2 regions of the Hymenobacter cellulosilyticus genome follow, and region 2 is predicted to be linked to the other one. Evidence: riboswitches for the same ligand, from Rfam matches in the RefSeq annotation. Region 2 holds a riboswitch; the other holds the start of a gene.
What was found. Region 2 has a riboswitch for thiamine pyrophosphate ahead of thiS (sulfur carrier protein ThiS). Riboswitches for the same ligand answer to the same signal wherever they lie in the genome.
Positions count from the first base shown of each region.

Region 1: another riboswitch for thiamine pyrophosphate. It lies ahead of MUN79_RS28210 (TonB-dependent receptor); the one in region 2 lies ahead of thiS (sulfur carrier protein ThiS).

Region 1 is NZ_CP095046.1:5,764,794-5,769,451, forward strand. It holds gene MUN79_RS28195 (hypothetical protein) at 1-263, shown strand, start outside; gene MUN79_RS28200 (hypothetical protein) at 256-426, opposite strand; gene MUN79_RS28205 (TonB-dependent receptor) at 686-2,008, opposite strand; gene MUN79_RS28210 (TonB-dependent receptor) at 1,987-3,231, opposite strand; TPP riboswitch at 3,242-3,350, opposite strand; gene MUN79_RS28215 (hypothetical protein) at 3,554-3,847, shown strand; gene MUN79_RS28220 (GNAT family N-acetyltransferase) at 3,910-4,329, opposite strand; gene MUN79_RS28225 (aldose 1-epimerase family protein) at 4,342-4,658, opposite strand, start outside.
Region 2 is NZ_CP095046.1:603,300-607,957, reverse strand. It holds gene thiC (phosphomethylpyrimidine synthase ThiC) at 1-1,610, opposite strand, end outside; gene thiS (sulfur carrier protein ThiS) at 1,681-1,884, opposite strand; TPP riboswitch at 1,962-2,057, opposite strand; gene rlmN (dual-specificity RNA methyltransferase RlmN) at 2,390-3,457, shown strand; gene MUN79_RS03015 (hypothetical protein) at 3,548-4,243, opposite strand; gene MUN79_RS03010 (hypothetical protein) at 4,468-4,658, opposite strand, start outside.

The DNA.
Region 1 (4,658 bases), 670 kb from region 2:
CCAACCGCCTCAAGATCGTGACCCTGCTCAAGCCGGGCGAGAGCTACCCGCAGGAGTTGCTGACCGATATCCGGGTGCTGGACCGGGCCTACGAGCAAATTGAGGTAGACTTTGTGACGCTCGACGGCAAGTTTGGCCCCGAGCTGATTGACCGGCTTTCCACCGAGTGGAACATCCCCAAGAACTTCATGTTCATTGGCTCGCCCGGCAACCAGTTTCCCTACCACATTTCCGAGCTCGGTGGCGTGCGTCTGATTATCTGAGTTCCAGCTCCCGTTGGGCTCCTACGCAGGTCAGAATGCCCTGAAACAAGTCAAACCGGCTCTGGTACGCGCGTACCAGAGCCGGTTTGGTGTCAAGCTGGGCGTAGTACGCGCGTACCAGGCGCAAATCGGTGGCAAAACGCCCGCAGTACGCGCGTACCATGGCCTATGCAGCCACCAAATTGCCCATGGTACGCGCGTACTGCGGGCAATTTGGCCCAAGAAGGGGGACGGTACGTGCGTACCACGGCCAACTCAGCAGCAAAGTTGAGCCTGGTACGCGCGGACTTTGGGGACTTTGCTGCTGAGTTGGCTTTGGTAGAGCGTACAAAAGCCCGTTGCAGCTGCCTGCAACGGGCTTTTACAGTAGCGCACCGTTCGAAGAATCCGACCAACCCGAAGCGTTTGCCGGAAGTAGTGGCTTAGAACTTCACCCCTACCGACGCCAGGAAGTTACGGGTAGCCTGGGGGAAGTAGAAGTTGAAGATTTGCGGGCGGCCGTCGGCGCCGGGGTAGCCGTAGGTGTAGCCGTTGGCTTCGTACTTACGGTTCAGTACGTTGTTGACCAACAGGCCCAGCTCAATTTCCTTCACGAATACCGGCCGGATGCTGTAGCGCACCCGAAAATCGAGCACCTGATAGGGCTTGATGCGCTTGTCGGCGCTGGCCGTATTGTCCAGATACTGCTCACTGACGGTCTTGTAGAGCAAGGCCACCCGCAGGCCCTTCAGCGGCTGGCCTTCCAGCGTGTGCGCCGACACCAGGGAAGGCGAGTAGGAAATCGTGGTGGTGCGGGCTTCGGCAGCCGTTACGGGCAGGTAGTTGGCATCATAAATCACCTCCCGGAAGCCCAGAATCCGGTTGCGGCTCATCGTGAGCGTGGAGCTTAGGCTGATTTTGTCGTCAGCCGACACGAAGCCGGTCAGCTCCAGGCCCGTGCGGTAGCTGCGGTCTACGTTGGTACGCAGGGCATTGCCCACCGAATCGAGGCGGCCGGTAGCTACCAGCTGGTCGCGGTAGTGCATGTAGAAGTAGTTGGCCTCCAGGCGCACGGCCGTGTTGGGGCCCAGCAAGGTGGTATTAGTTCGCGTCAGGCGGTAGCCGGCCTCGAAGTCGTCGAGCCGCTCGGCCCGGGCCTGGGGCTGGCCGGCGGGCCGGTCGGTGAAGTCGGAGCGCACCGGCTCCCGCTGCCCCCGGGCAAAGCTGGCGTACAGCTGCTGCCCTTCCGACACGGTAAAGGTGGCGCCGGCCTTGGGATTGACAAACAAATACCGTTCGTGGGTGGCCACGTCCCGGTTTTGCGCCTCCACCCCATCAATGCCGTACTTGATGTGGCGCACCTGCAAGTCGCCGTACACACCCAGGCGGGGCAGCACCTGGTAGGTGGCGCGGGCGTAGGCATTGTAGTCAGTCTTGCGGGCGTCGTTGAAGTAGTAGCGGTGGCGAATATTGCCGTTGGAAGCATACTGCGCCCAGATGACCTCCCCGTAATGGTCGTTGACAAACTGGTTCCAGGCCCCGCCCAGGGTAGCTTGCAGCTTGTCGTTGTTGCGGGGCTGGTAGTTGAGGGCAAACGTGCCGCCGTAGAAGTAGTTGTCGAGCCACTTCTGGTCAATCAGGTTGGTGCGCGTGAGCGTATCAGTCCCGATGATGACGTTCTGCAGGTTGTAATCGGCGAATTTGCGGCGCGCCCGGTAGCTTTCGTAGTAGCCAAAGCCGCGGGTCAGGTGCAGGGCCGCACCCAGGTTCCAGTCGGCCCCAGCCCCTGCGAAAGGTGGAGCTGGTAGTGGTTCTGCTGGTAGTTGTCGGTCTGGTTGTCGTAGGTGTAGTAGCTGTAGCGCCGGCCTTCCTGCAGGCCGCGGGCGGCGTCGGCCTCACTGAGCTCCCCGTTGTCGATAAACTGCTGGAGCAGCTTCCGGTCCCCGGTAATCAGCGGCTCGGGCACCCCGTTCCAGGCCTGGTAGGTTTTTTCCCGGCCCGAGAAGGTGATGAACTTGACCAACGTATTCTTAGCCTGGTAGCCGGCCGAGAGGTAGTATGACTTCAGATCCGACGCGGCCCGGTTCAGGTAGCCGTCGGTGGCGATGCGCGAGAGGCGGCCATCCACGGTGAAATGCTGGCCCAGCAGGCCGGTGCCAAACTGCACGGTGTTTTTCCAGGTATTGAAGGAGCCGACGCTGTTTTGGGTTTCGCCGTAGGCTTCGCGCCGGTTATCAAACGTGGAAATGTTGATGCTGGCCCCAAACGCCGCCCCACCATTCTGGCTGGTGCCCACCCCGCGTTGCACCTGCAGGCTGCTCACGGACGAAGCCAGATCGGGCAGGTTCACCAAGAACGAGCCGTGCGACTCCGCATCGTTCAGCGGCACCCCGTTGATGGTCATGTTGATACCCGTGTTGCTCGTGCCCCGGATGCGGATATCGGTGTAGCCCACACCGGCACCAGCATCGGAAGTCACTACTACGGAAGGCGTCTGGTCGAGCAGGTAGGGAATGTCCTGGCCGAAGTTGCGCTTGGCCAGCTCTGCCCGGCTCACGTTGGTGTAAGCCGTGGCCGTGCGGTCGTTGGCCCGGCTGGCCGTTACCAGGGCCTCGCCGGTCAGGATGCCCCCGGTTTGTAGCCCCAGCGTGAGGCGCTGCTCGGTAGCCTGGCCCTGCACAGTCTGGCGCAGCGCATCGTAGCCCAGAAACGTAACGCGCAGCTCGTGGGCACCGGCCGGCACCGCGGGCAGGATGAAGGTACCCGTCGCGTCGGTGACGCCCACCACGGCGCCGTCGAGCAGCACGGTGGCGCCGGGCAGCACGGTGCCGGTGCGGGCATCGGCGACGGTGCCGGCCACGGGGCCCTGGGCCCAGGCGGCGGGTGCTGCCAGTAGGGGCAGCGCTGCGGCGGCCCCCCAAACCAATAAATGCTTCAAGGAAATGGTAAAGAAAAAGTGGAACGGGCCCTGCGCCAGGGGTCGGCGCACTAGGTTTTCACGTTCGAGGATCGTTTGTTCCCTTCGCCGGCATTACCCGGACAGGTTCAATGGGTATGATCTCAGCCCCACGGCAGCTAGCCGCTGGTAGGGCACCCCTAAAACTATGCTGCAAAGCTAGAGCCCTCAGCAAGGAGTTCCAAATCGACAATCTTGTGCTTTACTTTCGCTTGACAATCAACTATATTAGACTGGCTAACGAGTGGGCCGGAAAAATTACGTCATCCCAAAACATCCGTCCCACCCACTCCGTTAGCCAGATACAGCCTGCCGGCTCTGCCTTGTTTGCGTCGTCATTTTACCAGTTGCTGCCATGATCAGTCTCATCTACACGCTCGTGGTATTTGCCATTTTGGCTTACTTCATCGTGGCCCCGCGCCACCGCTACCAGCACCCACCCTACACCGACGGCGACGACGACGGCGGGGAGCCGCTCGACGACGGCCTGCCCGACCTGGACCTGCCGCCGGGCATCTCCCGGCCCATCAACGACTGGGAGCCCGACTACGGCCGCCCCAGCGCACCAGTGCGCCCCTGGAAACAATTACCTTCTAAGGTTTCTTATACAAGCAAACAGCGGCCTTTTTGCCCAGCTGCTTCCGGTTAATCGTGGCCGATACCGGAAGTAAGGCAGGCAAAAAGGCCGCTGTTGTTGTGCCTACCCTGCAGCTACAGCTGGAGGCTCATGCGCAGGTAAGGAATGTCGCCCTTGTAGAAAACCGGCCCCTGCCCTACCATACCGAAGCGCTGGTAGAAAGCCGCCGCATCCTGCCGGGCATCGCACCACAGCTCCTGTGCCCCCTGCTGCCGGGCTTCCTCCATAATGCACTGCAACAGTCGGGAGCCGATGCCCTGCTTTTGCCACTCCGGGGCGGTGGCAAACTTGCGGAAGCGGGCATCCGGGCCAGTTACGAACAGAGAAATTACCGAAACCAGCTCCTCCTGCACAAAAGCTCCGAAGTGCTGCCCGGCCGCGTCGTTTTCCACTTTCACGTAGTCCAGGGGCTTGTCGGGCCACAGCACGGCGTGGCGCAGCGGGTAGGTTTGCGCGGGCGTAATGCGGCGGATTTCCAACTCGGGCACTGCCATGAAAGACTGGGGCTAGGTTATGGCAATGGAATACTCAGCCGAGTAGGTTTGGCCGGGGGCCAGGGTCAGAATGCCTTCCTTGTCGGCCAGCTCCACGGGGCTGCCTACCGAGCCGGCAATGCCCTGCCAGGGCTCCACGCACACAAACGGCGCATCTTTCCCCTTGGTCCAGAGGCCCAGGAAGGGAAACCCGTCGAAGCGCAGGCGCACGGCCCGGTCGGAGGCAAAGCTGCGCAACGACACGTGGGTGAAGTCGAAATGCTTAAACACCAGGGCATCCTGGGCAAACAGCTCGTAGGTCAGCGGCATTTCGGTTTCCTCGTGCAGCA
Region 2 (4,658 bases):
CTCAAGTTGAACTGGTCTTCCCAGCGGAACTCGAACCGGGCCTTGCTCAGGGCGTTGTCGCGGTATTGGGCGCCCGGGTGGCCCTTGGCCAGGTCGGCGGCGTGGGCGGCTATTTTGTAGGCAATAACCCCGTCTTTCACGTCCTGCTTGTTGGGCAAACCTAGGTGCTCTTTGGGCGTCACGTAGCAAAGCATGGCCGTGCCGAACCAGCCAATCATGGCCGCTCCGATGGCCGAGGTGATATGGTCGTAGCCGGGCGCAATGTCGGTGGTCAGCGGGCCCAGGGTGTAGAATGGCGCCTCATGACACTCCTTGAGCTGCTTGTCCATGTTCTCCTTAATCAGGTGCATGGGCACGTGGCCGGGGCCTTCGATCATCACCTGCACGTCGTGGGCCCAGGCAATCTTGGTCAGCTCGCCCAGGGTTTCGAGCTCGGCAAACTGGGCCTCGTCGTTGGCATCGGCAATGGAGCCGGGCCGCAGACCGTCGCCCAAGGAAAAGGCCACGTCGTAAGCCTTCATGATCTGGCAGATTTCCTCGAAATGGGTGTACAGAAAGCTTTCCTGGTGGTGGGCCAGGCACCACTTGGCCATAATCGAGCCCCCACGCGAGACGATGCCGGTAACCCGCTTGGCCGTCATCGGGATGTAGCGCAAGAGCACCCCGGCGTGAATCGTGAAGTAGTCCACGCCCTGCTCGGCCTGCTCGATGAGCGTGTCGCGAAACAGCTCCCAGGTCAGATCCTCGGCCTTGCCGTTCACTTTCTCCAGGGCTTGGTAAATCGGGACCGTGCCCACCGGCACCGGGCAGTTGCGGATAATCCATTCCCGCGTCTCGTGAATGTTCTTGCCCGTGCTCAGGTCCATCAGCGTGTCGCCGCCCCAGCGGCAGCTCCACACGGCCTTGTCCACCTCTTCCTCGATGCTGGACGTGACGGCCGAGTTGCCGATGTTGGTGTTGATTTTTACCAGGAAGTTGCGCCCGATAATCATGGGCTCGGCTTCGGGGTGGTTGATGTTGGAGGGAATCACGGCCCGGCCGGCGGCTACTTCCTGGCGCACGAATTCGGGCGTAATATAGCCCTGGGGCGTGCGTGCGCCGAAGCTGTGCCCGCGGTGCTGCACCCGCAGCGGGTCATCCTGGGCCAACTGGTCGATACGCTGGTTTTCCCGGATGGCAATGTATTCCATTTCGGGCGTGATAATGCCCTGGCGGGCGTAGTGCATCTGGCTCACGTTGCGGCCCGCTTTAGCCCGGTACGGCCGGCGGATGTGCTCAAAGCGCAGCGCGTCCAGCGAAGCATCGGCGGCCCGCTGCTGCCCATATTCCGACGAGGTGCCGGGGAGCTGCTCCACGTCGCCGCGGCCCAGAATCCACTCCTCGCGCAGGCGAGGCAACCCTTTTTTCAGGTCGATGGCCATATTCGGGTCGGTGTAGGGGCCGCTGGTGTCGTACACGGTTACCGGCAGGTTTTGCTCGGTGGGATTCACGAAGTCGAACTTGCGCTGGGTGTCGCTGAGCACGATTTCGCGCATGGCCACCCGCAGGTCGGGGTAGAGCTGGCCGGGCACGTAGATCTTGCGCGAGCCGGTCAGGGGCTGGCGCTCCACCAGCGTCTGCTGGGGGCTTGGTCTTTTTTCTTCATCGGAAAAGGAAGTGGAAACGGGTCGGCGGCGCGGCCTAGCCCCCTTGGGTGGCGCGAATAATCGTAATCCGGTCGTGGGCCCGCAGCTCGTGGGCGGGCCAGTCGGGGCGGGGCACTACCACGTCATTCACGGCCACGGCAATGCCGCGCAGGTGCAGCAGCTGCAACTGGTCGAGGGTGGCCGTCAGGGTAGGGGAAACCGGGGCCTCGCAAGGTTTATCGTTGACAAATAGCGTCATGCAACAAGCAGAGTAGCAGGTTGATGGAGTCAGAACAATAAACGATAGGACGGCGTACGCCACGGGCACAGAGCGTCCCGTTTCTGGTCACTTTTCCCTTCGCCAGCATTACCTGGATCAGGTTCCAAGGGTATTTCTCAGTCCCGCGTAGCAGAACACCCCTAAAGTTTATGCCGGCAAGGTAAGGGAATTTGTGAAATGGCGAGGTTGCGAAATTATGATGTTGCAATCCGTGCTTTCTTTCCCTGTCATTGCGAGGAGGGACGACGGAGCAATCCATCCTCTGAAATGTGCCGGGCCCTCTAACTTGATAAGCCTTCACCGTTATAACAGGAAAGGCTTTCTGGGTAAAGGTCATTTCGTATTGCGCAGAGGACGGATTGCTTCGCTTTGCTCGCAATGACAGGCAAAAGGCGGCACTTTTTTCAGCGTCAGCGGGTTAGACAATGTTCTAGCAGATAGGACGCACATCTTCGGCTTCCGCTATAGTATCTTTGCAGTTATGATGATTGACCTGCCCGTTGTTTCCAAGCGCGACATCCGCAAACTCACCCCCGACGAGCTCAAAGCCTTTATGGTGGAGCACGGCGAAAAACCCTTCCGCGCCAAGCAGGTGCTGGAGTGGCTGTGGAAGAATACCGCGGCCTCGTTTGAGGAAATGAACAACATTTCCCTGGCCACTCGCGAGTTGCTGGCCAAGCACTTCGTCATCAACGGCGTGACGGTTCAGAATCAACAACTCAGCAACGACGGCACCATCAAGTCGGCCTTCCGGCTGCACGACGGCAACATCGTGGAGGGCGTGCTCATCCCGCACGACACGCGCATGACGGCCTGCATTTCCTCGCAGGTGGGCTGCTCGCTCACGTGTAAGTTTTGCGCTACGGGCTACATGGAGCGCAAGCGCAACCTGGACGCGGCCGAAATCTACGACCAGGTGGTGCGCATCCGGGAGCAGTGCGAGGCCCAGTATGGCACGCCGCTCACCAACATCGTGTACATGGGCATGGGCGAGCCGCTGCTCAACTACGCCAACGTGGTAAAGAGCGTGGAGCGCATCACCGCCCCCGACGGCCTGAACATGGCCCCACGCCGCATTACGATTAGCACCGCCGGCATTGCCAAGATGATCAAGAAGCTGGCCGACGACGATGTGAAGGCTAATCTGGCCCTCTCGTTGCACGCCCCCAACGACGTGAAGCGCAACGAGATTATGCCCATCAACGAGGCCAACTCCCTGGCCGCGCTGAAGGACGCGCTGCAGTACTACCACCAGAAAACTGGCCGCAAAGTCACCTACGAATACATCGTGTTCGAGAACTTCAACGACACGCTGGAGGACGCCGCCGAGCTCTACCAGATTTCGAAGTGGCTGCCCTGCAAGGTGAATTTGATTGAGTACAACCCCATCGAAAACGCCAGCTACCAGAACGCGGAAGCCGACAAAATCACGGCCTTCCACAAGTTTCTGGCCGACCGCGGCGTGCAAACCAACATCCGCCGCTCCCGCGGTAAAGACATTGATGCCGCCTGCGGACAGCTGGCGGTAAAGGAAAAAGCCGAGTTGGCGTAGTCCTTCCAACCAGAATACTACCGAACGCCACACGGCCCGCTTTCTATGGCAGAGAGCGGGCCGTGTGGCATTTGAGGTTGAATGTCAGCGTTACTTGACGTTGGCCAGCATCATCAGAATGTTTGGGCATTGCGTGCCCATTTGCAGGCCGAGCTTGGTGCCCACAGCCCGCATACGTTCCGAGTCGAGGAAGATGTCGGCGCCGTACTGCTGGGTAAGCTCCTTGGCGTGAGCCTTCATGCTTTTCTGCACTACTTCCTGCAGCACCTCCGACCGTTTTTCGGGCGTGAGGGCGTTCAAGTCCTGCTTTTTCTGGCGGGCTTCCAGGTCGTGGCAGACTTCTACAGCCATCGGCTGCAGGATCTTAGCTTCGGCGGCAGGTATCGGCTGCTTTTTGCTGATTTCCTGCGCGCCCATTTTCATAAACAGCGGCTGCGTGATAGGACACTCCTTTAGCAGCCACAGCCCAATTTTCTTCCCAAGGATTTCTCCGTATTTGTTGGCACCGGCCGGGTTACTGGTCAGAGCCGTAACCAGCTCCGGACTAGTCGAGGCGCTGCTCATGATGAGGCGCACGAAGAGCTGCTGGGCTTCCTGGGCTGTAAGATTTTCGAGGGGCTGCTTGGCATTTTCCGCCGTCAGCTGCCGGCACATATCGGCCCCCACTGTCTGAATAATTTTCTTCTCGGTCAGACTGTCGCTTAAGGCTGTCGTCTGGGCCTGGGCCCGCTGACCAACCGTACACAGGCTCACGAATAATATCAGGGTAACTATCAGTTTCTGCATCCGGCAAAGGTAGTATAGTCGAAGGCCACTGTCAGCGCCGGCCTCGTAAGAAACGGCTGGGATGCTTGCGGGTAATGGACTATGAGTAGAGAAGTAGATTGAGGGTAACCACCGACAGCATCGGTGCATGAGTTTGGCGAGTAGTGTTAGAACAGAAGCCGGATGTGCGCAGCCGCCAAGTCGTTACAAAATCAACTACGGAACACCTCATTGGCCCGGGGTAGCTACTTTTTGTGGCCGCGCCGGGCAGGGGTTGCCTTGGTAGGCTGAGCGGGCTCTGGTTCCTTCGATTGCTTTTGCAGATTTGCCATGCCCCGATCCACCCGTAAGAGACCGGTGAGGTCGGGGCATTCCTCGAACATCACTTGGTCAACATTAAGCCACATGTTGTCTTCCAGCCGCGCATCGTTCAGCA